DNA from 4 places in the Nonomuraea sp. NPDC050540 genome. Region 3 is predicted to be linked to each of the others. Evidence: riboswitches for the same ligand, from Rfam matches in the RefSeq annotation. Region 3 holds a riboswitch; each other region holds the start of a gene.
What was found. Region 3 has a riboswitch for cyclic di-AMP ahead of ACIBI5_RS08380 (hypothetical protein). Riboswitches for the same ligand answer to the same signal wherever they lie in the genome.
Positions count from the first base shown of each region.

Region 1: it holds a riboswitch for cyclic di-AMP, as region 3 does, so the genes downstream of both, ACIBI5_RS54175 (D-alanyl-D-alanine carboxypeptidase family protein) here and ACIBI5_RS08380 (hypothetical protein) in region 3, are expected to answer to the same signal.
Region 2: it holds a riboswitch for cyclic di-AMP, as region 3 does, so the genes downstream of both, ACIBI5_RS41200 (coiled-coil domain-containing protein) here and ACIBI5_RS08380 (hypothetical protein) in region 3, are expected to answer to the same signal.
Region 4: it holds a riboswitch for cyclic di-AMP, as region 3 does, so the genes downstream of both, ACIBI5_RS44005 (CHAP domain-containing protein) here and ACIBI5_RS08380 (hypothetical protein) in region 3, are expected to answer to the same signal.

Region 1 is NZ_JBITHA010000046.1:178-4,912, reverse strand. It holds gene ACIBI5_RS54185 (tannase/feruloyl esterase family alpha/beta hydrolase) at 1-1,493, opposite strand, end outside; gene ACIBI5_RS54180 (TetR/AcrR family transcriptional regulator) at 1,650-2,192, shown strand; cyclic di-AMP (ydaO/yuaA leader) riboswitch at 2,325-2,467, shown strand; gene ACIBI5_RS54175 (D-alanyl-D-alanine carboxypeptidase family protein) at 2,480-3,394, shown strand; partial or broken gene ACIBI5_RS54170 (LuxR C-terminal-related transcriptional regulator) at 3,489-3,590, shown strand; gene ACIBI5_RS54165 (hypothetical protein) at 3,638-4,027, opposite strand; gene ACIBI5_RS54160 (multicopper oxidase domain-containing protein) at 4,189-4,735, opposite strand, start outside.
Region 2 is NZ_JBITHA010000016.1:227,307-235,607, forward strand. It holds gene ACIBI5_RS41195 (hypothetical protein) at 1-830, opposite strand, end outside; gene ACIBI5_RS41200 (coiled-coil domain-containing protein) at 886-1,839, opposite strand; cyclic di-AMP (ydaO/yuaA leader) riboswitch at 1,846-1,983, opposite strand; gene galT (galactose-1-phosphate uridylyltransferase) at 2,050-3,111, opposite strand; gene ACIBI5_RS41210 (DeoR/GlpR family DNA-binding transcription regulator) at 3,108-3,887, opposite strand; gene ACIBI5_RS41215 (50S ribosomal protein bL37) at 4,020-4,097, shown strand; gene ACIBI5_RS41220 (dihydrolipoyl dehydrogenase family protein) at 4,101-5,378, opposite strand; gene ACIBI5_RS41225 (TrpB-like pyridoxal phosphate-dependent enzyme) at 5,410-6,714, opposite strand; gene ACIBI5_RS41230 (hypothetical protein) at 7,139-7,612, shown strand; gene ACIBI5_RS41235 (hypothetical protein) at 7,673-8,080, shown strand.
Region 3 is NZ_JBITHA010000002.1:394,788-403,088, reverse strand. It holds gene ACIBI5_RS08390 (aldo/keto reductase) at 1-772, shown strand, start outside; gene ACIBI5_RS08385 (DUF5302 domain-containing protein) at 845-1,045, shown strand; cyclic di-AMP (ydaO/yuaA leader) riboswitch at 1,210-1,347, shown strand; gene ACIBI5_RS08380 (hypothetical protein) at 1,532-2,371, shown strand; gene ACIBI5_RS08375 (alpha/beta fold hydrolase) at 2,397-3,260, shown strand; gene ACIBI5_RS08370 (hypothetical protein) at 3,305-3,676, opposite strand; gene ACIBI5_RS08365 (roadblock/LC7 domain-containing protein) at 3,697-4,071, opposite strand; gene ACIBI5_RS08360 (hypothetical protein) at 4,131-4,829, opposite strand; gene ACIBI5_RS08355 (roadblock/LC7 domain-containing protein) at 4,834-5,202, opposite strand; gene ACIBI5_RS08350 (DUF4032 domain-containing protein) at 5,339-6,547, opposite strand; gene ACIBI5_RS08345 (DUF885 domain-containing protein) at 6,571-8,142, shown strand.
Region 4 is NZ_JBITHA010000019.1:71,328-79,628, forward strand. It holds gene ACIBI5_RS44000 (oxidoreductase) at 456-1,385, opposite strand; gene ACIBI5_RS44005 (CHAP domain-containing protein) at 1,962-2,654, opposite strand; cyclic di-AMP (ydaO/yuaA leader) riboswitch at 2,668-2,804, opposite strand; gene ACIBI5_RS44010 (aldo/keto reductase) at 2,957-3,781, opposite strand; gene ACIBI5_RS44015 (hypothetical protein) at 3,866-4,786, shown strand; gene ACIBI5_RS44020 (DUF6716 putative glycosyltransferase) at 4,783-5,964, shown strand; gene ACIBI5_RS44025 (FkbM family methyltransferase) at 5,977-6,924, opposite strand; gene ACIBI5_RS44030 (polysialyltransferase family glycosyltransferase) at 6,967-8,208, opposite strand; gene ACIBI5_RS44035 (glycosyltransferase family 2 protein) at 8,205-8,301, opposite strand, start outside.

The DNA of each region.
Region 1 (4,735 bases), on a different contig from region 3:
CCCTTGTAGAGCGCGACGGCAGGATACGGGCACAGGGGCCGGCTGCGGCCGCTTGCCGGGTTGGTCGCGAGGATGGAGGCGGGCGCCGTGCCCCGGTTGATCCATTGTTCCATCGCCGTGAGCGCGTCGAACGTGTTCGGTCCTGGCCCGCCCGCGCAATGGCCCATCCCGGGTGCCATGAACAGGCGGAAGAAGCCGGCGGTCCGCGCCGCGCCCATCTCGGCGACGACCTTCCTGTGGTACGCGACCGGGGCCGTACCGCTCAAGGCGGGGTCGGACCAGCCGTGCACCATGAGCAGCTTGCCGCCTCGGGCCCTGTAGGCCGTGAGGTCGGGGTCGGTCGCGTCAAGCAGCGCGCGTATCCGTTCGACGGCCGGCCGATCTTTGGCGAGGTCGAACCTGGTGAGGTCATAGCTCGGATCGCTGAACAGGAAGTACCGCAGGAACTCGTTGGCGAACGTGTACGACAACGGTGCGGCCAGGCTGAAGGGGAAGACGAGCTTGCCGTCGGGTCCCATCTGCGGGGGCGCCGAGCCGGTGATGTAGGACCGCCACAGCTCCTCGTGTCCGGCGGGATGTCCCCGGAGCGGCCCGGGTCCACGATAGATGGTCCGTGCGGCGGCGGCCTGGGCCCGGGTCAGCTTGCCGGGGCCGACGAGCCGGCCGGGGTTGACGGCCGCCTTGCGCGGATCGGCGACCAGGCCGTCGGTCAGCCCGTCCCGGGCGTCGCCCCGCTTCAGCGATTCCGCCGAGAGGATCGGCAGCGTGCTGGGCGACAGCCAGGACCCGGAGGTGGCCAGTTGTGCCTGTGCCTGCGAGATCCAGCGCAGGAACGTGTCGCCTGCGGCGAACGCGGGGGCCTCGGCGATCACTCCGTCATAGTCCGCGGGGTAGCGCTGGACCTCCATGAGGCCCTGCCGTCCCCCGTTGGAGCACCCGTTGAAGATGGCCTTGCGCGTGTCGCGCCCGTAGTGGATCGCGGTGATCGCCTTCGCCGCGACCGTGCTGACGTGGACGCCTCGGTAGGCGTAGTCGATCTGCTTGGGCCGGTTGCCGAGCGCCCACCTGCCGTCGAGTTCGGGGTGGCCTAACGGGCTCGCGCCTTGGTGTCCGGTGTCGGTGGCGGCCGAGGCGTAGCCGCGTCTCAGCCCCTCGTCGAACGGAACGATGTGCCCGGCGAGCCCGCCCACGCCCTGGAAGTAGAAGTCCGAGTTCCACGCGGCCGGCAGGCCCAAGCGGAAGTTCACCCGATTGCTGGGGACGGTCGCGTCGCCCGGCGTGGTGACATAGGCGTCGACCAGGCAGTGCTCCGGTACCGAGGTCGTCGCGGTCACCGTCGTGACTCGGGTGATCGTCGTGTCGGTCACGGTCGCGTTCATCAGGGCCGCGCATCGGCCGGCGTCCGCCCGTACGGGATCGCCGACCGCGACGAGGGCGGCGGCCAGCGGCAGGCACGAGATGATGCCCACCTTGGTTCGGCTGGGTCGGCGCATTCCGCCTCCAAACACAGGGGGTACTATTTTTGAGTACCTGGTACCCTTCACGGTACCCCGAGAGTCGGCATCCCCGAAAGTGCAGGCATGACCGGATATCCTCGACCGCCCGTCGCCCTCTCGCTCGGGCGTTCCTTCACGAGCCGGCAGGAAAGCGTGCTCGCCGAGCTGGAGGAGATCTTCCTTCGGGAGGGATTTCGCCGGCTGACGATTCAGGAACTCGCCGCCCGGCTGCACTGCTCGCGGCGTACCCTCTATGACCTGGCGCCCAGCAAGGACGAGCTCGTCGCGCTCGTCGTCGACCGGTTTCTGCAGCGCGTCGGCCGGCGGGCGATGGCTCAGGCGAGGGCGCTGGAGGAGCCGCTCGGGCGAGTCCACGCCTACATGTCCGCGGCCAGTGGGGCGCTGACCCGCGCGGCTCGGGCGTTCTCGGTCGATGTCGCCGGGCAGCCGGGAATCCGCCGGCTGTTCCAGGAGCATTACCGGTTCGCCACGTCCGTCGCCGCCGCACTCATCCAGGAGGGCATAGACGGCGGCGCATTCCGCGAAACGGACGCGCGCCTCGTGGCGGAGGTGATCTACGCCGCCCTGGACCGGCTGCAGGATCCGGAGGTGCTCGAGCATCTCGGCCGGACGAACGCGGAGGCGTTCCAGGAGCTGTTCGACCTGATCGTGCTTGGTCTGGCCCGCCCGTCGTAAGAAGGGGGTAAATGTACTGTTTGCACGATATGTACTTTTTGGTAGTGTCTCGGGCATTGCGTGGCGGACCCTAGACGAGTTCGTTGCCTTTTCATTGCCCGGACCGTGCGTCTCCTGGGGAACCCGCAGGACGACGTCCGGCCGCCGAATCCATTTTCACGGAGCCGGGGACCCACTCTTCTTGGGGTGAATCGGACGCTCGCTCGACGGCGACCGTAGGGCACTTCCCAGCCCGAACCCGTCAGCTAACCCGGTAGGCGGCATGGAAGCAAGGAGCAAAGTCCTTCATGCCCACCGATCTCAAGAACCGGCTGAACCGCGCGCTGCTCGGCCTTGCCGTCACCGCGCTCGCCATGACCGCCTGCGCCACCGCTGCGCAGGCCACCCCTCCGGTCGGGCCCGACGACCCGCCGACGTCCCGCTCCCACGTTCAGGAAGCCGCGGCGCACGCCCCCACGGTGCTCGGCCGTGCGGCTCACGTGATCGACACCAAGACCGGCAAGGTCTACTTCAGCAAGAAGGCCGATCTTCGTTTGCCCGTGGCCAGCATCACCAAGGTGATGACCGCCTACACCGTGCTGAAGGAGGCCAAGCCGAGTGACGTCGTCAAGGTCACCTCTGGGGATGTTCGCTACGCCTCGAAGGACGGTGCCTCGGTGGCCGGCCTGCGCGCCGGCGACCGGCTGACCGTAGAGAATCTGCTGTACGCCCTGCTGTTGCCCTCCGGCGCGGATGCCGCCCACGCGCTCGCCCGCGTGTACGGCCCGGGCGTCGACGCGTTCACCGCGAAGATGAACGCCGCCGCTCGCGAGCTCGGCATGCGGGACACGCTCTACGTCAACGCCGACGGGATGCCCGCAAAGGGGGGCGGCTACTCCACCGCACGCGACCAGACGCGGCTGGCCCAGGCCGCCCTGGGCAGTCAGACGCTCAAGAAGGTCGCCTCCAGCCGGTATCGCTCGGTGTCCGCCACGGCGGAGCACCGCGCCTACTCCTGGCGGAACACGAATCGGCTCCTTGGCAAGCCGGGCGCCGTCGGCCTGAAGACCGGCTACACCCGGGCCGCCGGCTACACGCTCTCCTTCGCCGCCGATCGTGAGGGCCGGCAGCTGGCCGGTGTGATTCTTGGAGAGACCAGCTCCACCCGCCGCTTCCAGACCGCTCAGAGGCTGCTCGACTGGGCGGCCGGCGGGCAACGCTGACCCAGGGGGGCGTAGACGCCGGCGCTGACCTCCCAGGTGGCGGTCAGGGGACCGGTATCGCGGCTTCCTCGGTGAGTTCGCCGTCGGTCATGGTCAAGGCACGGTCAAGACCCATCTGGTGCGCATCTACGCCAAACTCGGCGTCGACTCCCGAACCGCCGCCGTCGCCGCAGCCTCCAAGCGAGGCCTCATCCGCCCTCCACAATCACGTTCCCATGATGCCCCCGCCCCCATGAATGGATGTCACTGCCGGCGCTCCCGCGGGACGGCGCCTCTGACGGTGAAGCCGTCCGGGGTGACATTGATCGAGACGGTCCCCGGCGTGGCGGCAAGGGCGGCGCGCAAGCCGGCATCCTTCGCGTCGAAGCCCATGCCGTCAGCGCTCACCGTGAAGAGCAGGCCGTTCGTGCTGGTGGTGACGGCGACGGACACCATCGCGGCCCTGGCTCGCTCCTCGACGACGGCCAAAACCTCGGTGACACACGCGAGCACCGCTTCGGCCACCCGATCGGGTACCTCCTCGGCGGGCAGTGCCCATGTCTCCACCTGGATGCCGGAGCGATTGGACCAGTCGGCCAGTCGCTCCTTGAGCGCCTGGGTCAGGGTCGTGTCCTGCTGTGCGTGTATGCGCATCCATCTCACCTTCATCTACTATGAACAATAGTAGATTCGGCCGATCTTCGAGGGCGTGCTGGGCCGTTTCACACGGGGCGATTCCAGCACCTCCGCACGGTGGCGCTGCTGGTCGGTGGCAGGCTTGATTCCCCGGGCACTCGCCAGAGCCCGGCGAGTGGCTATCGGCTGCCCGCCGCATAGCCCAGGAGGGTCATCATGCCGGATTCCGCGTGATAGATGTTGTGGCAGTGGATCATCCACAACCCCGGGTTGTCCGCGTCGAAGTCCACGTTGAGTGTGCTGCCGGGCAGCACGATGACGGTGTCCTTGCGGATGCCGGACGGCAGGGCGAAGGTGTGCCCGTGGAGATGCATGGGGTGCCACATGGTCGTCCGGTTGACGAAGGAAAGGCGCACCCTCTCTCCCGAGCGCACCGGCGCGACGGTCTCGGGGTCGTACTTCTTGCCATTGATCGCCCAGTCGTAGGCCGCCATGGTGCCGGTGAGCTCCAGCCTGACGGTGCGGTCGGGCCGCCGTTGCGGCAGCCGTACCTGCTCATGAGGTTGGAGCTTCGCGTAGCGGACCACCTCGCCATCGAGCTCACGCGGACGTTGGCCGGGCTTGGGCGCCGCGGACTGGGGGCTGGTGCGGACCAGCGCGCGAGCCGCGGCGGCCTTGCCTTCGGCGAGCGCGACCAGCGGGAAGACGCCGTCCTTGAGGGTGACC
Region 2 (8,301 bases), on a different contig from region 3:
GCGTTGTCGATGTCCATCCGCGTGCTGGTCCCGACGAAGGCGGACGGCTTGGACTTGAGCACGTAGTCGGACAGGTTCGTCATCGACGGGTCGCGCGGGCGCAGGCCCCGCTCGAAGATCTCGTCGGGAGACCTGTCCTCGGCGCGGTAGACCGGCGGGCGGTCGCGCCGCCAGATCGGGTACGGCGTGATGCTCGAGACGTCGACGTTCTTGTCGGCCGCCGACTCAAGGTGGTTGCCGGGGCCGCGCAGGGGTGTCGGCGGCCGCTTGCCGGGCGGGATCGCGCCGGACCCCGCTTTGGAGGCCGGCTTGCGCAGCAGCGCGGACGCGCGTCCGAACAGGCGCAGCGCGCTGCGTTCCAGCAGCTCGACCATCCGGCGGATGATCTCCCGCGCGGTCGTCCTGGCGCCGCCCACGACCGGACCCACGGCGGCGAGCGAGGCGCCGGCGGTGGGGCCAGAGGCCGCGACCAGCCGCGACAGGTGCAGGGCGAGCCGCATGAGCAGGACGATCAGCGCCACCTTCATGGCCAGCACGATCGTCGCGGAGATCTGTAACGCGCCGCCGATGAGCAGCGCGGCGGTGACCGCGTCGCCGGATCGTGCGGAGGTGTCGCGCCACTCGCCGTCGAACGCCCGGACGCCTTCGCCCTCGTTGCGCGCGGTGGTCTGGGCGGCGTGCGTGGCCGCGGTCGAGGAGACGCGCACCGCCGTCATCGCGAAGGAGATCCACTGGGTACCGGCCGCGTACAGCCGGTCCTCGTCGACGAGCGGCCACGAGACGACGATGTTGAGCAGCATGGCCAGTCCCGGCGGTGGCTGCAGCGCCACGGTGCCCCTCCTTGCCCGGTGATCACATCCGAGGGGTCACACTACTGGGGCGCACTCACTGCATGGAGATGTGCGGGTGGTCGAAGTGGTTCTCGGTGATGCTGCCGCGGTCGCTCATCGCCCGCCATCCCGATCCCATGTTGATGCGCTGCTTCCAGATGACGTACTTCACGCCGAAGCGGTTCTTGTTCTTGATTGCCCAGGCCGCGATCTGGTCGCCGAGCGCCTGGTTGGCGGCGGTGGGCATGGAGCCGCCGGTGCTCATCATGAAGTCGCAGGCCCGGCCGAGCGGGTGCTCGCCGCCGCCGCCCGAGCGGTAGCAGCCGACCTCGAAGGGCAGGTTGAAGGTCTTCTTGATCTCGTCGCGGATGATCCGCATCCGTGAGGTGATGTTGTCGGAGCCGGAGGGCAGCTCGGGGGCCCAGGAACCGTCGTTGCGCTTGCCGGTGCCGTACGGCATGAGGTCCTGGAGCTTGTCCTTGATGTCCTTGATGACGCCTTCGGCCTCGTCGCGCTCCTTGTCCACCTCATCCGCCTGCCCGGCGATCTGGGTGGTGAGCGCGGCGGCCGCGTCGGCGGCCTTCTTCTTCTCGTCGCGGGCGGCGGCGACGCCCGCGATGACCGCCTGCTCCTCGTCGGTGAGCTGCTCCAGTACGGCCGCGCCCGGCGCGTCAGGCGTGTACAGGAAGCCGGGCAGCGTGCCGCCGCTGCCCTGGTAGCGCAGCTGGGCGATCTCGGCCACCCGCCGCTCGGCCTCGACCAGGGCCGTCTCGGCGGTGGCCAGGCGCGCTTGGGCGGACTTCTCCGCCTCCTTCGCCTTGGCGAGGGCCACGCGCTTGCCGTTGTAACTCTCGATGAGCTTGTCCACCTGGGTGTTGAGCTTCTTCAGCTCGGCCCGCAGCTGCTTCTCGCTCGGCTTGGGCGCGGCGAGCGCGCTCGCCGGGGTGAGCGCCACAGCTGCGGCGGTGATGAGACCGATGGCCAGAGTCGCGGGGGACGCAACCGCCACGTGGGGGATTCCTCTCCATCTGCCGGCCGGGTTAGCTGACGGGTTCGGGCATGGAGATGCCCTACCACCGAAGTGGATTCACCCCAGGTGAGGCTGGGTCCCCGGCTCCCGGGCAACACGCCCGGGATTAGGCGGCAACGGCTGTGACAACCGGTGCGTGAGGGATATTAGTAGTAAATGGCGGGTAACGCGACTTCAAGTGGAAATCAATTAGTGATCTACCTGTGATCGAAGCAGGCGTGCGGCCTCCTCGGGCAGCACGTCGTTGACGAAGGCCCCCATCGCCGACTCCGACCCCGCCAGGTACTTGAGCTTGCCGGGCGCGCGCCTGATCGAGAACAGCTCCAGGTGCAGATGTCCCAGCTCACGCAGGTACCGCACCGGCGCCTGGTGCCAGGCCGAGATGTACGGCATGGCCACCCCGAAGATCCCGTCCAGCGCCCGCAGCACCGAGGTGTAGAGCGGCGCGAAGGCCGCCCGCTCCGCCTCGGTCAGCGCCGCGAGGTCCGGCACCTGCCGATGCGGGTAGACATGCACCTCGTACGGCCAGCGCGCCGCGGCCGGCACGAAGGCGGTCCACAACTCGTTGGCCGCCACGACCCGCTCCCCGGCCCGTTCGGCGGCCAGCACGTCCGCGAACAGCCCCGGCCGCCGCTGCGCCGCCGCGAGCTGCAGCTTGGTCCGCGGCGTCACGTAGGGGTAGGCGTAGATCTGCCCGTGCGGGTGGGGCAGCGTGATCCCGATCTCCTCGCCCCGGTTCTCGAAGACGAAGACCTGCTCCACGCCCTCGATCGCGGACAGCTCGGCGGTGCGGTCCGCCCACGCCTCCATGACCAGTTCGACCTGCGCGTCGGTCAGCCGTGAGAACGACGAGGAGTGCTCGGAGGTGAAGCACACCACCTCACACCGCCCCGCCCCCGGCCGCACCTCACTCAGGCCGCCCACATCGTGATAAGTCCCAAAATTTCCGCTGAAAGATGGGAAGCGGTTCTCGAACACCACCACGTCATAGTCGTGCGCCGGGATCTCCGAGGCCCGCGTGTCGGACGACGGGCACAACGGGCACTCGTCGGCGGGCGGCAGGAACGTCCGCGTCTGCCGGTGCCCCGCGATCGCGATCCACTCCTCGGTCAGCGGGTCGTAGCGCAGCTCCGAGGCGAGCGGCCGGGGGTCGAGCGGGCGCCGGTCCACCGCGCCGCGGTCGGCGTCGTCGCGCCGGTCGAAGTAGATCAGCTCTCGCCCGTCGGCCAGGTGGGTGATGGTGCGCTTCACTGCGTGCCCTCCGCGATGATCAGTTCCCCGACGCGCTCGGCCAGCTCGGCGCGCGCCTCGGCGGGCAGACCCTGGTCGCTGATGACGACGTCGGCCTCTGCCAGGTCGGCGATCGTGCTGATGCCGACGGTGTTCCACTTGGTGTGGTCGGCCGGCACGACCAGGCGGTGGGCGGCGGCCACCAGTTCCCGGTCGGTCTCCGACTCCAGCAGGTTCGGCGTGGTGAACCCGGCGCGCGCGCTCATCCCGTGCACGCCCAGGAACAGCGTGTCCACGTGCAGGCGGCGGATCGCGGCGACGGCGACGGGACCGACCAGCGCGTCGGAGGGCGTGCGGACGCCGCCGGTGAGCACCACCGTGCGGTCGGCGCGCGGGGCGCGGTGGAAGACGTCGGCGACCGGGACCGAGTTCGTGATGACGGTGAGGTCGGGCACCGAGACCAGGTGGTGGGCCAGCGCCCACGTGGTGGTGCCCGCCGACAAGGCGACCGCGGTGCCGGGCCCGACCAGCTCGGCGGCGCGGCGCGCGATCGACTCCTTCTCCTGCTGCTGGCGGGCGGACTTGGCGGTGAAGCCCGGCTCCTCCGTGGAGCCGGGGCCGAGCGTGGTCGCGCCGCCGTGCACCTTCTCCAGCAGGCCGCGCTCGGCCAGGGACTCCAGATCGCGCCGGACGGTCATGTCGGAGACGCCGAGCTCGCGCACGAGGTCGGCCACGCGGACGCCGCCGCTGGCCCGGACCCGTTCGAGGATCGTCTGTTGCCGCTGCTGTGCGAGCACGCGCTCTCCTTCCAACAAGTTCAAACAGATTATGACATGAACATGTTGAAGAATGTGAGGTCGCTTGCCGGGGGGCCTGGTGTGGGATACGCATGCCGTACCGGAAAAGGCCCGCTCAAAGGAGGACGACGGATGGCAAGGCGCGCCCGCAAGTCCCGAGCACGCAAGAAGAAGAAGGCCAACCACGGCAAGCGTCCCGCGTCGCGCTGACGGTCACCCGGCCGCGGTGAGCTCCTTCACGGCGGCCGAAACCGCCCGGTGGAACGTCGGGTAGGCGTAGATCATCTCGTCGAGCCTGGGGAGCGGGACACGGGCGTGCACCGCCAGCGTCAGCAGTCCCAGGACCTCGCCCCCGGGCGGCGCCGCCACGGTCGCGCCGACCAGGACACCGTCGGCGGCCACCAGCTTGACCAGCCCCTCGGCCTGGGCGATGTACCCGCGCGTGCCCAGATCGCCCATGGCGACGCGCACATCCAGGCCCCGCTCGCGGGCCTGCGCCTCGGTCAGGCCCACCGCGCCCACCTCGGGATCGGTGAAGGTCACCCGGGGCACGGCGTGGTACTCGGCCTCGTGCACGGGCTCGCCGAGGATCTCCTTGACCACGATGTTCGCCTGGTACATCGACATGTGCGTGAAAGCGCCCTTGCCTACCGCGTCGCCGATCGCCCAGACGCCCTCGGCCGCGCGCATCCGCGCGTCCACGGGAATCGCCCGCGCGCTCTCGTCGAGACCGATCGCGCCGACGCCCAGCGCCTTCAGATCCACCCGGCGGCCCGTCGCCACCAGCAGCCGCTCAGCCTCGGCGCCGCCGACCGTGAAACGGCCGTCCCCGTAGTCCACGCGCGCGACCTTGGCCGAGGTCCGCACGTCTATGCCGCGCCCGGCGAAGACCTTCTCCAGCAGCGCGCCGGCCTCCGGCTCTTCAAGGGCGATCAGCCGCTCGGCGGCCTCGACCACCGTCACCGCCACGCCGAACGTCCGGAACATCTGCGCCAGCTCGACCCCGATCGCGCCGCCGCCCAGCACGATGATCGACTCGGGCAGCTCGGCGTTCTCGATCGCCTGATGGTTGGTCCAGTACGGCGTGCCCGCCAGCCCCTCGATCGGCGGCACCGCCGCCTGCGAACCGGTCGCGATCACGATGCCGCGCGCCGCGCGCAGCACCTGGTCGCCGACGGTCACCTCGCCCGGCCCGGTGACGCGCCCGTGGCCCCTGAACAGGTGGCCGCCCTTGCCGGTGAAGCGGTCGGCGGCCACCTTGTCGTCCCAGGAGTCGGTGGCCTCGCGCACCCGGCGTACCAGCGCCGCCCACTCGCGCGAGGTCTCCGCCTCGTGGATCATGATCTTCGAGGGGATGCAGCCCCAGTAGGGGCACTCGCCGCCCACCAGGTTCGACTCGACGGCGGCCACGCGCAGCCCCGCCTCCGCCAGCCGGCCGGCCACGTCCTCGCCGCCCGGACCCATCCCCAGCACGATCACATCGACGTCCATGCTCAGTACATAACCAGCCCTGAGCCGGAGTTCACCCGGAATGTGGCAAATTCGCCAGCGCCTGGTCGACCCGCTCCTGCGGCAGCGCGTAGTCCTCCAGTTCGCCCGCCAGGTAGCGGTCGTAGGCGCCGAGGTCGAAGTGGCCGTGGCCGCACAGCGCGGTCAGCAGCACCTTCTCCTCGCCGCTCTCCTTACACCGCAGCGCCTCGGCGATCGTCTCGGCCAGCGCGTGCGTCGGCTCCGGCGCCGGCACGATCCCCTCCGTACGCGCGAAGCGCACACCGGCCTCGAAACACTCGCTCTGCGACCGGGTGACCGCCTCGAACAAGCCCAGCTCGTACATGTGCGACAGCAGCGGCGACATGCCGTGATAGCGCAGCCCGCCCGCGTGGATCGGATCCGGCACGAAGTCGTGGCCGAGCGTGTGCATCTTCAGCAGCGGCGTGAACCCGGCCGTGTCGCCGAAGTCGTAGGCGTAGCGGCCGCGGGTGAACGACGGGCACGCCTCCGGTTCCACCGCGCGGAAGGACGTCCGCGGGCTCTCGCGCATGAACGGGAAGGCCAGCCCGGCGAAGTTGGAGCCGCCGCCGGTGCAGCCGATGACCAGGTCCGGCATCTCCGGCATCTGCTTGAGAGCCTCCTCGCCGATGACCGTCTGGTGCAGCAGCACGTGGTTGAGCACCGAGCCCAGCGCGTACCGGGTGTCGGCCGCGGCCCCCGCCACCTCGACGGCCTCGCTGATCGCGATGCCCAGGCTGCCGGTGGAGCCGGGGTGCTCGGCCAGGATCTTGCTGCCCGCGCTCGTCAGCGGTGACGGGCTGGCGTGGACGGCGCCGCCGTACACGCGCATGAGAGAGCGGCGGTAGGGCTTCTGGTCATAGGAGGCGCGCACCATCCAGATCTCGCACTCCAGCCCGAACTGCGCGCACGCGAACGCCAGCGCCGACCCCCACTGCCCCGCCCCCGTCTCGGTCGTGAGCCTGCGCACACCCTCGCGCTTGTTGTAGTACGCCTGCGGCACGGCGGTGTTCGGCTTGTGCGAGCCGGCGGGGGAGACGCCCTCGTACTTGTAGTAGATGTGCGCCGGGGTGCCCAGCGCCTTCTCCAGCCGGTGCGCCCGGATCAGCGGCGTCGGCCGCCACAGCCGGTAGACGTCCAGCACCTCCTGCGGAATCTCGATGAACCGCTCCCCGCTCACCTCCTGGCCGATCAGCTCCATCGGGAACAACGGGGCCAGATCGTCGGGACCGACCGGCTGCCCGGTGGCGGGGTGGAGCGGCGGGGGAGGGGGCGTGGTGAGGTCGGGAACGATGTTGTACCAGTGGCTAGGGGTCATCACCCCAGTCTGCGACGGTCGGCCCCGTCGTTCCAGGGCCACCTGCTCCCGCTGACCGCCCTGGGGCCAGAAGACGAACGCGTCGATGCCGTGACCGACCGCCAGATCCGTCGCCCCCCCGTGAGGTCGGCCACCGTGTGCGGGCCGGCTGTCCGCCGTGGGGCGAACCGCGTCATCATGTCGAAGTGCAGCAGGTGGAAGTCTTCGAAAGCCCGCGTCCGTGTTGACGGGTCCGCCGGTTCCTCCTGGTCGGGCCGCACGAGATGGGCTCCCTTCGGTCAACGGTGAATACACCTTGTACTTGGCCGAACCTGGCGACGCATGACGGGATGCCGTTGACGCGGCCCGCCCGGCCGCCGGGGCCGGGACCCGCCGGTGGAGGATGGCTTTCGTGCTATCCCCTCGTTCGTCCGTACGCCGCCGGGTGAAGACCTTGGCGATCCTGGAGTTCGTCAACATTCCGCTGATCGCCGGGGTGCTGACGGGGGTCCTGGGCATGCCACTGACCACGGCCAACACGGCAGGGCTCGTGCTGGTTCTGATCGTTTTGGCTGAGGGCGGCGCGTACTGGTGGTTGAAGCTCGCCCAGCTCTCGTCGCGATCACCCGTTCCGGCGGGGATGGCGGTGTATCGCAGGTTGTCCCGGGTCAACGTCGGCTTGCTGGTGGCCGCGGCCGTCGTGGTGAGTGCCTGCTTGGCCGAAGGCGGTTCCGGCGCGCGGGTCTGGCCGGGGGCGGCGCTGTGGGTGTTCGCACTGCTGGAACACGTCAACTACTTCCACCTGCAACTGATGCACGACACTCGCGCCGACCTGGCCCACTTGATGAACACTCGTCGCCTTCGCCGCTCACATCTCGCTCTCGATCTGGCCCGCGCTTCCAGGAGGTCGGGGTGGTGAGCCCTCGATGATGTGGCGGGTTCGGGCGGCAGCGTTCCGAAAGCCGGCATCGTCACCGGCATGCGGTTCGACCTGGTCCCGGTGACCCGGCTGTACGGGGGCGGGCTGTTCTTCGACTCCGAACACGGTCCGGGGCTCGTGGAGGCGTACGTGGAGTGGACGGCCACCGTGCCCAAGGCGATGAACAGCTCCGTGGCACTGATCCCGTTTCCCGACCACCCGTCGGTGCCCGAGCCGATGCCCGGCCGCTACGTCTACCACGTACGCATCGCCTTCACCGGTCCCCTCGAGGACGGCGAACGCCTGGTTCGGCCACTGCGCCTAATCGGCCCGCGGATCATGGAGACGCTGTCGGAACCGCCGTACAGCCAGAGCTCCTCGATTCACGACGACCCGCCCGTGGCGATGTCGTGGGCCGCCGGTCATGACGTCACGGCTCACGCCTCACTTGCTGTGCAGTTCAGCTAGGGGCTCTGGCCGGTCCCGGAAGCGAAGGGACGCAGTCTTCGGCGGGTTGGACCGGCCCGAAACAGGTGGCCGGTTGTGGTCAGTGCGGCAGGCTGCCGGGGGCCGGACCGCGTGTGGCACCATCTGGCCGACCGGGCGGCTGAGCTGGGGTGACGGCGTGGTGGTGTGTCGCGTGGGTGGCTTCAGGGAAGCCGGAGCCCGGCGGCCGGGCCCGGGTCGGA
Region 3 (8,301 bases):
CGACGAGGAGCAGTCGATCAGGACCATCCACGCGGCCCTGGACGCCGGGATCACGCTGATCGACACCGCCGACGCCTACACGCCGACGGAGGCCGAGGTCGGGCACAACGAGCGCATCGTGGCCAAGGCGCTGGCGAGCTGGGGCGGCGACAAGGACGCGGTGCTGGTGGCCACCAAGGGCGGGCACACCCGGCCGCGCGGGCGCTGGGACGTGGACGGCCGGCCCGAGTACCTCAAGCGGGCCTGCGACCGCTCGCTCAAGGCGCTGGGCGTCGAGTCGATCGGGCTTTACCAGCATCACCGGCCCGACCCGGCGGTGCCGTACGAGGAGTCGATCGGCACGCTCGTGGACCTGCTCGACGCCGGGAAGATCCGGATGGCCGGGATCTCCAACGCGAACCCGGCCCAGATCAGGCAGGCCAACGAGATCCTCGGCGGGCGGCTGGTGAGCGTGCAGAACCAGTACTCGCCGAGCTTCCGCAGCAGCGAGCCGGAGGTGGACGTCTGTGAGGAGATCGGCGTGGCGTTCCTGCCGTGGGAGCCGCTGGGCGGCATGAACCACGTCGGCCGCCTCGGCCGCCGCCACGCCGCCTTCGGGGAGGTCGCGGCCGAGCGCGGGGTCTCCCCGCAGCGGGTCTGCCTGGCGTGGGAGCTGGCCAGGAGCCCGGTGGTGATCCCGATTCCCGGCTCAAGCCGCCCGGCGACGATCCTCGACTCGCTGGCCGCCGCCGACCTGGAGCTCACCGAGGAGGAGCTGGCCAGGCTGGGCTGACGCGGTGCCCGGTTTCGCGTCAGGTCGGCCGTCGTGCGAAGCTGTTGTGGTCCCCAACACCAGGAGGTCCTCATGGCGGAAACACCGGAGCCGGAAGTCAGCGAAACTCCCGAGGACGAGATGAAGCGCAAGTTCCGGGAGGCCCTGGAGCGTAAGCGCAATCAGCACTCCGACTCGGGTGCGGGTGGCAGGGGCACGGATCAGTCAAAGATCCACGGCGCACACGGCCCTGCTGCCAGCAAGCGTTCGTTCCGGCGCAAGAGCGGCGGCTGAGTCGGCGTTCTGAGGGGGTACGGCTTGGCCGTACCCCCCTTTTTCTTGACCTTCTTAGGTAGATCTTCGCCCGTTTCATGGCGATTGTTTTGCTTTTGCCGTCTTTGGCACTTACAGTCCTAAGCGTTACCAGCTGGCGACCCGACCCTTCACCAGGAAGAGGCGGCCGGCTGGCGCCGAATCCCGTACCCGCGGGAACCGGGGAACCAATGTTCCTTGGGGTGAATCCGACGTACGCGTCGGTAGGGCATCTCCACGCCCGAACCCGTCAGCTAACCCGGTAGGCGCGATGGAGAGGACTGATCTTTTCATGCACCACCGCGATGAACCCCCATTCCGCGTAGTTTCACCCGCCGCCTACTGAGCGGCCCCTTCCCCAGGCTTTCCCCCCGCGCTTTCGCGTAGCGTCCGTTCGGCTTTGTGCCCGGCTACGCCGCTTTGACGAGCGCATTTCCCCTGTCCCCGCACAAAGGACTTCTCTTCTTCATGTCTTCCCGCTTTGGCATGCGTTCTTTCACCATGCTCGCCTCCGTCGCCGTCATCGGCGCGGTCACCCTCAGCACCGGCGCAACCGCACACGCGGATGACTTCTCCGAGAAGAAGCCCCTTCTCAAGGGCTCCACCACCGCCTCCTACTACTGGGACGACGCCTCCGGCCGCAACGGCGACACCGGTCTTCCCGCCTCCGGCAAGCCCATGCAGAAGGGCCTGGCCGCCAGCCCGAGCTGGCCCCTCCTGACCGAGGGCTACGTCATCTACAAGGGCAAGAAGGAGCCGTTCTTCGTCGGCGACCGCGGCCCCGGGGTCCCGTCGAACAGGGGCATCATGCTCGACCTCGACGCCAAGACCTTCGCCTCGCTGACCGGCGGCAAGTTCAACTCCAGCTCGCTGAGCGTCGACGGCGTCGGCGGCCAGGGACACATCAAGATCGAATACGTCATCACCAAGTGGGGCCCCGGCGTGGGCAAGAAGAACCACCCCGTCGCCTTCTCCACCGGCGCCTGGTCCCGCAAGGACGCCCGGCCGGCCACGCCCCCGGTCGTGACCGCGGAGGAGAAGACCGAGAAGAAGGACGAGGAGAGGCCCGAGACCCCGGCCGCTCCCGCCCAGGTCGCCGAGAAGGCTCCCGCGCAGGCCCCTGAGAAGGCCCCTGTGAAGGCTTCAGCGCAGGACAAGGCGCCGCAGGCCGAGCTGGCCGCGGCGGTCACCACCCGCGAGACCGAGTCGAACGGCGTGGGCGGGCTCGCCCTCATCAGCGCTCTGGCCCTCCTGAGCGGCGGCATGTTCCTGGCCCGCGGCCGCATCCGCAAGGCGTTCGACCGCTGACCTCTTTACTCACGAGGAACAGAATGTGATTCTGTTCCTCATGGGTCAGCGCGCCGCCGTCAACGGCATCGAGATCGTCTACGACAGCTTCGGCTCGCCACAAGCACGGCCGCTGCTGCTCATCATGGGGCTCGGCGCCCAGCTCATCCACTGGGACGAGGAGTTCTGCGAGCTCCTCGCCGAGCAGGGCCACCACGTCGTCCGGTTCGACAACCGCGACGCCGGTGAATCCACGCATCTTCACGAGGCGGGCGTTCCGGAATTCGGATCGCCCGCTTCGCCGTACCTGCTGGCGGACATGGCGCGGGACGCGGCCGGGCTGATCGACGCGCTCGGCTGGCCCGCCGCGCACGTCGTCGGCGCGTCCATGGGCGGCATGGTCGCGCAGCAACTCGCACTCGACCATCCCGGGCGGGTGCGCACGCTGACCTCGATCATGTCCACGCCCGGACCGCAGGTCGCGCCGCCCACGCCGGAAGCCGGCGCGGCCCTGATGTCGCCCCCGCCGCCCGACCGCGCGGCCGCGATCGCGCTGGCCCAGCGGACCTGGGCGGTGATCGGCTCGCCCGGATACGACCTGGACACCGAGCGGATCGCCCTGCTGGCGGGGCTCGCCTATGACCGGGCGCACGACCCGGCGGGGACGGCCCGTCAATTGGCCGCCATTCTGGCCTCCGGTGACCGGACCGAAAGGCTGGCCCGGCTGGCCGTACCCACGCTTGTCCTGCACGGAGAGGACGACGCGCTCATTCCGGTCGCCGGCGGCCACGCAACCGCTGCGGCAATTCCGCGCTCAAGACTGGTCACGTTCCCCGGAATGGGGCACGATCTGCCCAAGCCACTCTGGTCGCGGTTCGTGGAAGAGATCACGAAACACACGGCCGGGTGACCCGCGTCGCGCGGCCGTTCCCCCACGGCGGCCGCGCGACGCCCTCAGACCTCCAGCTTCTCCTCCACGTTGCGCAGGTGGTGGCGGGCCATCGCCAGGTTGGCCCGGCCGCGGTCGAGCGCCAGGTAGAGGAACAGGCCCTTGCCGCCGCGCCCGGCCATCGGCCGGATGATGTGGTACTGGGTGCCGAGCGTGATGAGGATGTCCTCGATGGCGTCCTTGAGGCCGAGCGAGTCCATCGTGCGCATCTTCGCCTTGACCACCTCGGTGTTGCCCGCCGCCGCGACCTGCAGGTCGAGGTCCTTGGAGCCGCCGAGGGTGCCCAGCGCCATGCCGCTGCCGTGATCGACCACCGCCGCGCCGACGGCGCCGTCGATGGCCATCATCTCCTTGAGGGAGACGTCCATGCCGGCCATGCGTACCTCCTTGTGTGTGTTCACCGCTGTCGCGATGCGATGGCGGCCAGCGCGGCCGCCGTCTTGCGCCCCTCCAGCCGCAGCAGGCCGAGATTGGCGCCCGGCTCGGCCACGACGGTGAGGACGATGGTGGGTCCCGCGGCGTAAAGGGCGGCGAACCCGGCGCTGGCCGACACCAGCGTCTCCTGCAGCACACCCTTTCCCGCGAGGTCGGCCATGCGCCGGCTGAGCGCCAGCACCGCCGCCGAGAGCGCGGCGGTCTGGTCGCACCGGTCGCCGGGCAGGTCGCCGGCGATCGGCAGCCCGTCCACGGTGCAGGCGACGCTGCCGCTGACCTCGGGCACGCGCTCGCGCAGCCTGGACATCTCGCTGAGCACCCGCTCGCAGAGTTCCACGGAGGGTCTCCTTCCGTTCCGTCGCAGGGCGCGTAGGCGCAGGCTCGTCGCGGAGAACCTCACGCCAGCTCCTCCAGCGCCCTCTTCACCGCGGCCAGGACATTCGGGTCACTCTGCGGGAGAGCCGGCGGCACGGCCCGATCCAGCGCCCGCCCGCGCCGGCGCGGCATCAGCGGCGCGACCAGAAGCCCCGCGGCGGCCAGGCGGCGGACCGCGAGCAGCACCGAGTAGGCGGGCTGCCCCAGCCGGTCGGCGAGCTCGGCCGGCGTCGCCACCCGGTCGGCGCCGAGCAGGATCTCCCACTCCAGCGCGCTCACGGTCGCCCGATGCCCGGGCAGCCGCGCGGCCGGGGTCACCGGGACGTCGTCCAGCTCGGCCGAGGACCAGATCTGCGCCAACTGGGCTCTCCTTCGCGCGCATTCGCCGACCAGCCAGGCGAGCTCGAACTCCAGCCGGGTGTCCGGCCGCGGGCACTCGCCCGGCCGGAACTTCGGCCGCGCCGCCGGGAGCTCGGCCGGCAGCAGGAAGTAGGCGGCGTCCAGCACCGCGCCGGCCACGCAGAACTCCAGCTCGGCCCTGCTGTAGGCGCCCGCCCCGCCGTGCGCGGTCAGCAGCCGCTCGACCGACGGCGTGCGCGGGCACTCCAGGTGGGCGATCCGCCCTTCGCGCAGGTACGCCTTGCCGGCCGGCGGCACGTTGAGCGAACCGGTGGCGCGTTCCCTGGCCAGACCGGTGAGCAGCGTATGGACGGCGGCCACGACGTCAGCCCCGCAGCCGGCCGCTGATCGAGCTGAGCTGGTGGCGGGCCAGCGCCAGGTTGGCGCGGCCGAGGTCGAGCCGCACGTAGATCACCAGCGGGCCGTCGAAGGGCATCTCCACCGGATGGAGCAGGTGGTAGCCGTCGTCGGCGACGACGATCAGGTCGTCGATGCGGACCGTTCCACGGTGGGTGGCGCCGGCGAGGGCGTCCATGGTGACGCGCAGCGTCTCGCCGAGCGCGGGCGCCGACCGCTCGGCCTCGCCGCGCCCGCCGGAGGCCATCACGGTTCCGCTGAGGTGATCCATCACCAGCGCGTCGAGGACACCCGGGATGTCCATCACGCTGAGGAGGCAGTCGTCAAGTGCGAGCACTGACGCAGCGTAGAGCCGGACGGCCATCCCGCCCCGGGCCGCGGGGAAGGGCTTTGCTCCCCAGCGGAAGATATCCCCACCAGGTGGCATATATAGCCCCCACCAGGCACAATGCCCGGCTACAAACGAAATTTCCTCACATTGTGGGCTCGTCGGGCAGCAGGGCCTTCTCATCCGGCTTGTGGACCAGCACCTCGTCGATGTACGACTTCACCGCCGCGCTCAGCCCCACATCGCTGCCCGCCGCCTCCGACAGGTACCACCGGTGGTCGAGCACCTCGTGGAACACCTGCGCCGTGTCGAGCTTGCGGCGCAGGTCGGCCGGGATCGCCTCTATCGTCGGCTGGAAGGCCTCGGCGAGCCACCGGTGCGCCACGATCGCCTCGTCCTCGTGCCGCAGGCCCTTGGCGACGCGGAAGCCGTCCAGGTCGTTGAGCAGCCTGCGGGCCTGGTTCTCCTCCACGTCCAGGCCGGTCAGGCGGAGCAGGCGTCGCTGGTGGTGTCCCGCGTCGACCACCTTGGGCCGCACGATCAGCCGCCCGGTGCCGACCTTGCGGCGCACCATCATCTCGGCCACGTCGAAACCGAGCAGGTTGAGCCGCCGGATACGCTGCTCGACCTTGTGCCAGTCGACCTCTTCGATGATCTCGTCCTGGGTGATCTCGCTCCACAGCCGGTGGTAGCGGGTGACGATGTCCTCGGCCGTCTCCATCGGATCGATCGACGGGTGCAGCAGGCCACCGGTCTCCAGGTCGAGCATCTCGCCGAAGATGTTGACGTGCGCGGTCTCGATGTCGGCCAGCCGCTGGCCCTCGCTGATCATCGGGTGCATCTCGCCGGTCTCGGCGTCCACCAGGTACGCGGCGAACGCGCCCGCGTCCCGGCGGAAGAGTGTGTTCGACAGTGAGCAGTCGCCCCAGTAGAAGCCGTTGAGATGCAGGCGCACCAGCAGCACGGCCAGCGCGTCGAGCAGCCTGGTCAGCGTGTCGGGGCGCAGCGTGCCGGACATCACCGCCCGGTAGGGCAGCGAGAACTGCAGGTGCCGGGTGATCAGCGCGGCGTCCAGGCCCTCGTCGCGGCCGGTGACGTAGGCGACCGGCTCCACCGACGGGGCATCCAGCCTGGCCAGGTCCCAGAGCAGCTGGTACTCGCGCTTGGCGTACCTCTCGCTGATCTCCTTGATCGCGTAGACCTTGCCGGACAGGCGGGCGAAGCGGACCACGTGCCGCGAGATGCCGCGGGGCAGGTCGACCAGATGGTGCTGCGGCCACTCGGCGAGAGGGGTCTCCCAGGGCAGCCGGATCAGGTCGGGGTCACCCAGCGCGCCGGTGATCTGTAGGGGCATTTCATCAGGATATGGTGCGATCCGTGGACGAGTTTCTCTCCTGGTACTTCACCAACCACCCCATCCTCGCCAACCACCTCGGCGCCGACGGATACGACCACACGCTCGGCGACTTCTCCGCCGCCGGGCTGATCGCCGTCGAAGACGAAGAGCGCCGCTGGATCACCCGCCTGTCCGAGCTGGAGCCCCCGACCCTCGACGACGCGATCGATCGCGACCTCGTCCTGTCGCAGCTGCGCGGCTCCGTCGCGATGGCGCAGTGGCCGGCGTGGCGGCGCGACCCCGCGTTCTACGTGGCCCTCGTGTTCACCTCCCTGAACACGCCGTTCCAGCAGAAGCTCAAGCCCGAGCACGAACTGGTCGCCGCCGCCATCTCGCGGCTGGCCGAGATCCCCGGCGTCCTGGCCGACTGCCGCGCCAACCTCGACCCCACGATCGCCGCGCCGCTGCTCATCCAGCGCGGACTCGGCCAGGCCCGTACCGGCCGCCGCTTCCTCACCTCCACGCTCCCGTCGCTGGTCGACGACCCCGACCTGCGCGCCAAGCTGGCCGCCGCGGCCGAACCCGCCGCCGACGCCTTCGACCAGCTCGTCACCTTCCTCGACGGCTTCGAGTGCGGCGGCACCTGGCGTATGGGCGAACAGCTCTACACCGTCCTCCTGCGCGAGCGCGAGCTCCTCGGGTACGGCGCCGCCGACCTCCACACCAAGGGCGAACACGAGTGGGCCGCCCTCGACACCCGCATGCGCGAGGTGGCCCAGCGCGTCAACGGCACCGAAGACTGGCGCGCCGCCATGGAATCCCTCATGGACGACCACCCGCCCACCCTCGAAGCCATGCGCGCCGAATACGAGGCCGAGACCCAGCGGGCCCGCGAATTCGTCCGCGACCGCGACCTCGTCACCTTCCCCGAAGGGGAGGAGTGCAAGGTGCTGCCCTCGGCCGAGTACACGCGCCCCATCCTCGCGGTGGCCCACTACCTCGCCCCGCCGCCCCTCAGCACCTCCCGCACCGGCATCTTCTACGTGCCCTACACCCCCGACGACTTCACCGACGAGCAGATACGGCAGCGCCTGCGCACCAACGCCCGCGCCCAGATGCCGTCGATCGCGGTCCACGAGGCCTACCCGGGACACCACTGGCACCTGTCGCACATCGCCGAGAGCCGCCGGACGGTCAGGAAGGTGTTCCGCACGCCGTACTTCACCGAGGGGTGGGCCCTGTACGTCGAGAAGATGCTGCACGAGCAGGGCTACTTCGACACGCCCGCCACCGAACTGGCCCACCTGGACTGCCGCATCTTCCGCGCCGCCCGCATCGTCGTGGACACGGCGCTGCACTGCGGGGACATGACGATCGAACAGGCCGAGACCTTCATGGCCACGCGGGCGTCGTTGTCGCCGGGGACGGCGCAGGGGGAGGTCAACCGGTACTGCGCCTGGCCCACGCAGGCGCCTTCGTACCTGACGGGCGCCATCGAGATCGACCGCATCCGGGAGTCCTACCCGGGCACCCTCAAGTCGTTCCACGACCGCCTGGCCGGCTCCGGCGGCCTCCCCCTCGGCCTGGCCGAAAAGGCCCTGACCCACCCCTGACCCCGAGCCCCCAACCCCGCAGACCCGGGCTCCCACCCCTCCGGACCGCTGCCCTCCTGGAGCCCCGGGGCGCCCGATCCCGTGGGCTCCCGCCCTTCCGGGCTCCAACCCCCGCAAGCCTCCGCACGCCGGGCGTCGCGGGCTCTCGCGACTCCGGGC
Region 4 (8,301 bases), on a different contig from region 3:
ACGCCTGGGAGCGCTCCCGTCTCCCGTATCCAAGCGGTCGGCACCAACCCCGCCACCCCGATCGACCCGCACCGCTCGACCCCGCAGTCGGGACTCCGATCACCCGCACCGCTCGACCTCGCAGTCGGGACTCCGATCACCCGCACCGATCGACCCCGCACCCAGCAGCCCGATCGACCCGCGCGGCCTCGATAAATGTGCGGCTGGCCCAGGAAGTGGCCAGGTAGCCGGGTGGCCAGGTAGCCAGCAGTCAAGGCAGCTTGTAAGTGTGCAGGCTTGCCAAGCGGGCCACCGTGTGGTCAGCGGTCCGGTTGTTGTGCGGGTGTGTGCTCCCAATGGGAGGGAAATGTGATGGCCGGGGTGGCTATTGGGGACTGTGGTGTTTGTGTGGTTTAGGAATGGCCGATCACGAATGAATAACGGGATGGGAGATCTATTTGAGGCGAAAGGGAGATCTATTTGGCGGGAGCCGTATCGGCGGGGAAGTCGTAATGGACGCCGGTGAGGGCTTCGGAGACTGTCCACAGGCGGGCGGCGACGGCGCGGTCCTTGGAGGCGGGGGAGGAGCCGACGGGGGCCGGGTAGCCGCGTGAGCCGAACGGGCCGTCGGGGCCGACGTAGGTGCCGCCGGCCAGGCCGCGTTCGGTGGCGGCGTAGAGGAGCGGCAGGGCGCCGCGTTCGGCGCTCTGGGCGAACAGCACGTTCCCCAGCCGGGAGCCGAACTCCAGGATCGGGTTGCCCTCCATGCGCGGGCCTGCGACCTGGAGGTTGGTGGCGGCGTAGCCGGGGTGGGCGGCGACGCTGGTCAGCGCGCCGGCGGCGCGGCGCTGCAGCTCATAGGCGAACAGCAGGTTGGCCAGCTTGGACTGCCCGTAGGCGGCCCACTTGCGGTAGGACCGTTCGCCCTGGAGGTCGTCGAAGTCGATGCGGCCCGTCTTGTGCATGCCGCTGCTGACGGTCACCACGCGGGGGTCGGGACGCTCCAGCAGCCGCGGCAGCAGCAGGCCGGTGAGCGCGAAGTGCCCGAGGTGGTTGGTCCCGAACTGCATCTCGAACCCGTCCACGGTCTGCCGGTACGGCAGCGCCATCACGCCCGCGTTGTTGACCAGCACGTCGAGACCGCCGGTGTACGCGGCGGCGAACGCTCGGACCGAGGCCAGATCGGCCAGGTCAAGTTGCCTGACCTCGATGGAGGCGTCGGGAGCCGCCTTCTTCATCAGCTGGGCGGCGGCCTCGCCCTTGGCGACGTCCCGGCAGGCCAGGACGGTGGTGGCCCCGCGCCTGGCCAGCTCACCCGCGGCGATCATCCCGACGCCGCTGTTGGCTCCCGTCACCACGGCCGCCAGGCCTGACAGGTCGCCGATGTCCGCTGCGGTCCATCCCATGACCCCTCCAAACGTGATCACCGTCACCCTAACCCGCCCACTCCCTCCCCGGTCATGAGACAACGCCGGGGTGGGACTTGAGGTCCCGGGGGAGCGTGGGCTGGGAGCCGGGTTGTATGGCCGGAGGTTCGCGGGATGGCGTGGCCGTGGGAGGGGCTGGCGGATCGGGGCGCGCACGGATGGAGTCGGCGCAGGTGAGGGGTGCGTGGGAGTGGGACGGGCCCACGGGGTGTGAGGGCGGGATGGGGGTACGCGACGACGGGGCGGCGGCGGGTGAGGGGTGCGCGGGGGCGGGGCGAGGGGGTGTCGGGGCGGGGCGGGGGTGGCGGCGGGTGAAGGGGTGCGCGGGGCGGGGCGTGTCAGGGCGGGGTGGGTGTGCGCGGGGGCGGGGCGAGGGGGTGTCGGGGCGGGGCGGGGGTGGCGGCGGGTGAAGGGGTGCGCGGGAGCAGCGGGGGAGTGTGGCGGTGGGGTGGGGAGGGTGCCGGAGGTTCGCGGGGTGGTGCCGGACATGGGAACGGCGCGCCCGGGGGGAGGGGGCGCGCCGTTCCTGGGAGGGAGAGTGGGGGGAAGGGGAAGTTAAGCCGAGTAGTCGGGGTAGCCGTAGCCGACGACCTGGGAGGCGGGGCGGATGCGCTCCTCGACCTTGCCGTTGCCGGTGTTGCCCTCGACGGTGGTGATGGTGCCGTTGCCGTTGTCCTTGATGACGAACCCGACGTGGTTGATGGAGTCGAGGCTCTTGCTGCCGCTCCACGAGAAGAAGACGACGGCTCCGGGCTTCGCGCCGGTGCCCCATCGGTTGTTGTTCTTGAACCACTTGGCGTGGGTGACGGTGTAGGCGTCCCAGCCGACGGTGGTGCGGGCGCCGGTCTCTTCGCCGACCCAGCTGACGAACATGGCGCACCATGCGGCGTTCAGGTAGGCCTGGCGGTTGCCGCCGTCGCGCTTGACGGTCTCGGCGGCGCGGGGGGAGGACATGTACCACTTCTGGAACTTGGTGCCGCCGCCCCTGGAGTCCTCGCGGGTGCCGATCTGCTTCTTGGCCAGCGCGAGGACCTGGGCCGCCGTGGGCTTGGGCCGGTCGCTGCCGGCCTTCTTGCCGGGCTCGGCCTGGACGACGGTTTCCGGGACGCCCTTGGCGGCGGCGGACGCGGCGTGCGTCTCGGCCTGGGCGGGGTGTGTCGCGAACGCCGCGGTGGCGGCGATGGTCACGCCGAGAGCGGCGCGGGTGAGGTCGATCTTGGGGGCACGGGTAAGACGATGCTTCGCCATCGGGTGGGGTGACTCCTTGCTTCCATGCCGCTTACCGGGTTAGCTGACGGGTTCGGGCATGGAAGCTGCCCTACGGCGCGTGGCGCCGATTCACCCCAAAGGACCTGGGTCCCCGGTTCCGCGAGGGTGCGGATTCAGCGGTCACAGGCAAAGCCTGTGATGTGTGTGCGATGGTCTGGCAACGAACGGGTAGCCCGGACGTATGCCTTGGATGACCTGAAGGTAATACATGGGGCAAGGGGATTACAAACTCATAAATGACCATCCAAGGCTTGGTGCGGCCAAAAGGCCGCACCAGCCGGTCATCCCATCCAGTTAAAATTTGCCGGATCAGGTCCCAGACGGGTGCCGTTGTTGAGGGCTCCTATGGCAGCCATGTCCTCCGGGTCGAGCGTGAAGCCGAAGACCTGGATGTTCTCCCTGATCCGCGCCGGCGTGACCGACTTGGGGATCACCACGTTGCCGAGCTGGATGTGCCAGCGGAGCACGATCTGCGCGGGTGATTTGCCGTGTTTTCCGGCCAATGTGGCGAGGGCGGGGTCGTTCAGCAGGCCCTTGCCCTGGCCCAGCGGGCTCCACGCCTCGGTGAGGATTCCGTTGGCCTCGTGGAAGGCGCGCAGTTCGATCTGGGGGAAGTTCGGGTGCAGTTCGATCTGGTTGATCGAGGGGGTGATCTCGGCCTCGTCGATGAGCCTGGTGAGGTGCTCCACGCCGAAGTTCGATACGCCGATCGCGCGCGCCCGGCCGTTTCGGTAGATCTTTTCCAGGGACTTCCATGCCTGGAGGTATTTGTCCTGATCTGGAACCGGCCAGTGGATGAGATAGAGGTCGACGTAGTCGAGGCCCAGACGGGCCAGGCTCTCCTCGAAGGCCTCCTCGGCGCGGCCGTGGTCGGCGTTCCAGAGCTTGGTCGTGATGAACACCTTCTCCCGTGGCAGCCCCGACTCCCGGAAGGCGCGGCCCACCCCTTCCTCGTTGTAGTAGAGCCTGGCGGTGTCGATATGGCGGTATCCCGCCTGAAACGCGGTGGCGACCGCGCGTTCGGCCTCGTCGTCGGGCACCTGCCAGACGCCGAAGCCGAGCTGCGGGATCTGCACACCGTCGGTGTTGAGCAGCAGCGAGTTCATGCGACCCATTGTTCATATGGCGTTCCCTGCGGCTTAAGGCGACCGGGCTAGCTTGAACCCGTCGTGAAGAAGCAATGGGCTTGGGTGGAATCGCCGCTCCAGATGCTCTGCGCCGTCGAGGCCCACCACGCCGGGCTGCTCGGTGAGCGCACGGTCATCGTGCCGAGGGCGCGTCAGCGCGCACTCGTGGCCACGCGCCGCGAGCTGGCCGGGCTCGACCTGCCCGACGGGCTCGAGCTGGCCAGGCCGAGCGAGGAGATGCCGCGACCGGTCCAGGTGGTCGGTGACGCCTTCTCCGGGCGGGTGCAGCTGCGCTGGCTGACCTCGCGGCCGGGCCGCATCGTCATCGTGGACGACGGGCTGGCCACGCTCCGGCTGCTTGAGCTGCTGGCCGCGGGGCCGTATCGGGCGCTGCTGAGGGCCAGGCACAAGGCGGGACTGCCGCGCAGGGTCCTCGGGACGGCGGCGGCGCTCAGGCTGGCCGCCTCCAGCACCGCGGTGTTCACCGCGCTGCCCGTCAAGGACGACCTCGCCGGCGCCGTGCGCGAGCGCGGCATCGACCTCATCTGCCACGACTTCGGCTGGCTGCGCGCGCAGCCCCTGCGCTCGCCCGGCCCGGCCGAGCGCACGGTCGTGCTCGGCACCTCGCTGGTCCGCAACGGGCTCGTGCACCGCGAGCGCTACCTGCGCTGGCTGACGGAGCTGGCCGCCAGCGAGCCGCTCGCCTACTTTCCCCACCGCCGCGAGGACCCCGTCGATGTGGCCGTGATCAGCGAACGGCCCGGCATCACCGTGCACGACGCCGGGGTACCCGCCGAACTCACGCTTCGCGGCCTGGACGCGAGCCAGCGCGTCCTGAGCCTGCCCTCGACCGCCATCACCTCGCTGCGTGTGCTGCTCGGCACCCGCGGGGTCGCGGTCGAACCGGTCGAGGTGCCGGACGACTGGTGGACCAGCCGGGCGGCCCCGGCGCTTCGCTCACATCTGACGGGGGTTGCCGGGTGAGGATCCTGGCCGTTGCCGACTCTGACTCGTATCTGAAGTGGGCGGCCTGCCTGCTCGCCGACCTGCCCGGGGACTGGGAGCGCGATCTCGCGGTGGTCCGCACGCCGATCGTGCCCTCGCCGCTGCAGATCGCCGCCGCCGTCGGCGACGGTCCCCTGCCGCCGGTGCTGTCGGCGCGGTCCTTGCGGCGTACGGCGCAGCGGACCAGACCCGACGCGATCGTGGTGGCGTGCACGGGCCCGGTGGTGGACGTGCTGGTCGCCGAGGTGCTCGACGAGCTGCGGCCCCGGCCCGTCTTCGTCACCGGCCTGCCCGGCATCTCGGTGCCCGCCACCGACAAGGCCTGGCTGTTCCGCAGCGGGTGCGACCTGTTCGTCGTGCACAGCGAGCGGGAGGCGGCCGAGTTCGGCGAGGTGGCCGGCCGGCTCGGCGGAGGGGGGCGGGTGGGGCTCGCCCGCCTGCCGTTCCTGCGCGTCCCGGAGGACGGGGCCCGCTTCGAGCCGGACGGACGCGAGCGCGACCGGGTGGTCTTCGCCACGCAGGCCAAGGTGCCGCGCGGCCGCGAGGAGCGCGAGCAGGTGCTGCTTGCCCTGGCCAAGCTGGCCGATCGCCGCCCCGACCTGGACGTCGTGGTCAAGCTGCGCGCCCTGGACGGCGAGCGGCAGACCCACAACGAGCGTCACCCCTATCAGCGGCTCTGGCAGGAGCTCGGCGAGCCGGGACGGCTGCGCTTCGCCGCCGGTTCGATGGACGAGCACCTGGCGGTGGCGGCGGGGTTCGTGACGGTGAGCTCGACCGCGGCGCTGGAGGCGATCGCCAGGGACGTGCCGTCGCTGGTGCTGGAGGACTTCGGCGTCAGCGCCGAGATGATCAACCTGGTTTTCACCGGCAGCGGGCTGCTGGGCACGCTCGACGACCTGGCCGACGGGGCCTTCCGCGAGGCGCGGGGGGCGTGGCGGGCGGCGAACTACTTCCACGCGGCCGAGGCGGGGACGTGGGTGGGCCTGCTGGACGAGCTGCTGGCGGGCCCTCGCGAGCCGGCCCGTTCGCTGCTCGACGGAGCCGAGCACCTGGCCGCCCGGCGGCGGGCGCGGTTGCGGGTGGAGGTGCCGCCCGAGGTGCTGCGCATCGGCTACCGCACCAAGCGCAGGCTCTCCCGGGCCCTGCGCGCCGGCTGAGCGAGCCGGGCGTCAGCTTGGGGCGAGGTGGGGCCGGAGCACGTCCAGGTGCTCCGGGCGGCCCGCGGCGACCACGTTCGAGCGGTAGAGACCCACGGCGCCGGGACGGTCGAAGTAGGCGCGCTCGCACGGCACCAGCGTGTTGTGCAGCTCGTCGATCAGATAGACCTGGGGATAGTGCGCGTAGACGAGGTCGAGCAGCTCGCCGGTGTCGCAGCCGCAGTTGGCCTGCAGCTCCGGGTGCAGTTCGAACAGCAGCGCCGGGCGCGCGGCGAGCGTGGCCGCGGCGCCCTTGAGCACGAAGCCCTCGTAACCCTCGACGTCGATCTTGATCAGGTCGGCGGTGCGGCCGTCGAGGTAGGCGTCGAGCGTGGTCATCGCGACCGTCACCGACCGGCCGCCGGGACCGGCGTTGCGGACGTCGGCCGAGTGCTTGCCGGACTGCTCAGCCGACAGGTGCAGCTCAAGGGACCCGGCTTCCGCGCCCACGGCCGTCGCGGCCACCTCGACCCGCTCGCCCAGCCCGTTGCGTTCGACGTTGGCGCGCAGGTGGCCGAGGTTCTCCGGCACCGGCTCGAAGGCGATCAGCCGCCCGGACGGCATCCGGGCGCCGCCCGCGCAGGCGTAGACGCCGATGTTGGCGCCGACGTCGGCGACCAGCCCGCCGAGCGCGGCCAGGTCCTCGAAGAGCGAGACCTCGAACTCCTCGTAGTAGCCGCCCGAGATCGACGGCATGATCGTGTTGTCCCACGCGGGCCCGGTCAGGCGTACGCCGCGGTAGGCCACGACGGCGCCCGGGGCCACGCCCATGCGGAAGACGCGGTGGTAGACGACGTTGACCAGCGGCAGCCCGCGCACGCTGCGTCCACGCAGCAGCACCCGGGCCAGCCGACTGCGGTTGGCGGCGCGGGCGGCGCGCATCGTGGTGACGGCGAGCCTGTGCTTTAACTTGCCGATCATGACTCCACCCTGTCACGGAGCCAGGGCGGATGTCAGGAGATCTCAGGACAGGGCCCGGCTCAGCTTCTTCTTGAGCCGCGACAGCGGGCTCGGCTGCTCCGAGCCGGGCAGCAGGCCGACCGCGGAAAGGCGCTGCTTCTTGAAGTAGCGGCCACTGCCGTGGGCCTCGATGAACGCCGCCGCCCGGGGACGCAGCTCGGGATGGGACTCCGGCTGCATGCAGTACCCGACCGCCTGGACCACCTCTTCCACCGGCGGCCGCCCGTCGCACAGCAGCGCGTCCACGATCGTGGCCGGGATGCGGTTGCTGTTCTCGTACGGCGACAGCCGTTCCAGCACCAGCTCGGTCCCGAACGCGGCGGCCGGCAGCCCGTAGAAGTGCCGGGCGCTGACCAGCCCGGTCGAGAAGCAGCCCACGACCAGCTCCGGCCGCAGCGCCGAGAAGCACACCTCGGCCGGCACGCTCTCGTCGGCCACCGACAGCTTCACCCCGAGCGGCTCGGCCGCGGCCCGCAGCAGCCGGGCGTGCCGGCGTCCCGCCGCCGGGTGCGGCTTGAACACGACGCTGGAGTAGCCGAGGTCGGCCAGGGCGCGCAGCATCGACTCGTGCAGCGACGCCTCCTCCTGCGGGGTGAGGATCTCCAGCGCCGACAGGTACTGGCCCAGGATCATCGCCTGACCGGCCAGCATGTCGGGGGCGGTCGCGGCCACCTCGGTGACGATCCGCAGGAACGCGTCGTCGGAGATGGTCGAGGCGGCCACGCCGTACTCGCTGAGCAGCATGGGCGACAGGCCCGGCAGCAGGTCGAGGTGGAGCAGGCGGGTGATGCGGCGGAAGATCTCGGCGGGCAGCGGGTCGCGGGTGGGGCCGTAGCTCATCAGGCCGTCGGCGTAGACGGTGATGGGGCAGTCGCGCACCAGACCGGCGATCGTGCGCGCGGGCGGCACCGCGATCGACTCCAGCACCAGCTCGTCGACCCGGTCCAGCCTGAGGTGCGTGCGCAGCAGCCGCTCCAGCATCGGCACCTCGATGACGCGGGCCTTCCACGCCGACGGGTGCAGCGGCGCGATCAGCTCGTTCCACGACACCACCTCGTCGAAGCGCGAGCGCAGCACCGCGAAACCGGGCGTGCCGTCCAGCGGCAGCGAGACCTCGGGCACCGCGGCGTTGTTCGACACCAGCAGCGTTCTCCGGCCCTCGTGCGGGCCGAAGGCGCCCTCGTCGATCGCCGCGGCCAGCGACATCGCGCCGTAGAGCGTGGAGGCGTAGAACACCTGCGTCATGCCAGCTCCTCCCGGTCCCGGCGCAGGCGCAGGGCCTTGCCGGGCAGGTCGGGGACGAGCGCGCGCAGCACTTCCTCGCGCTCGACGGACATC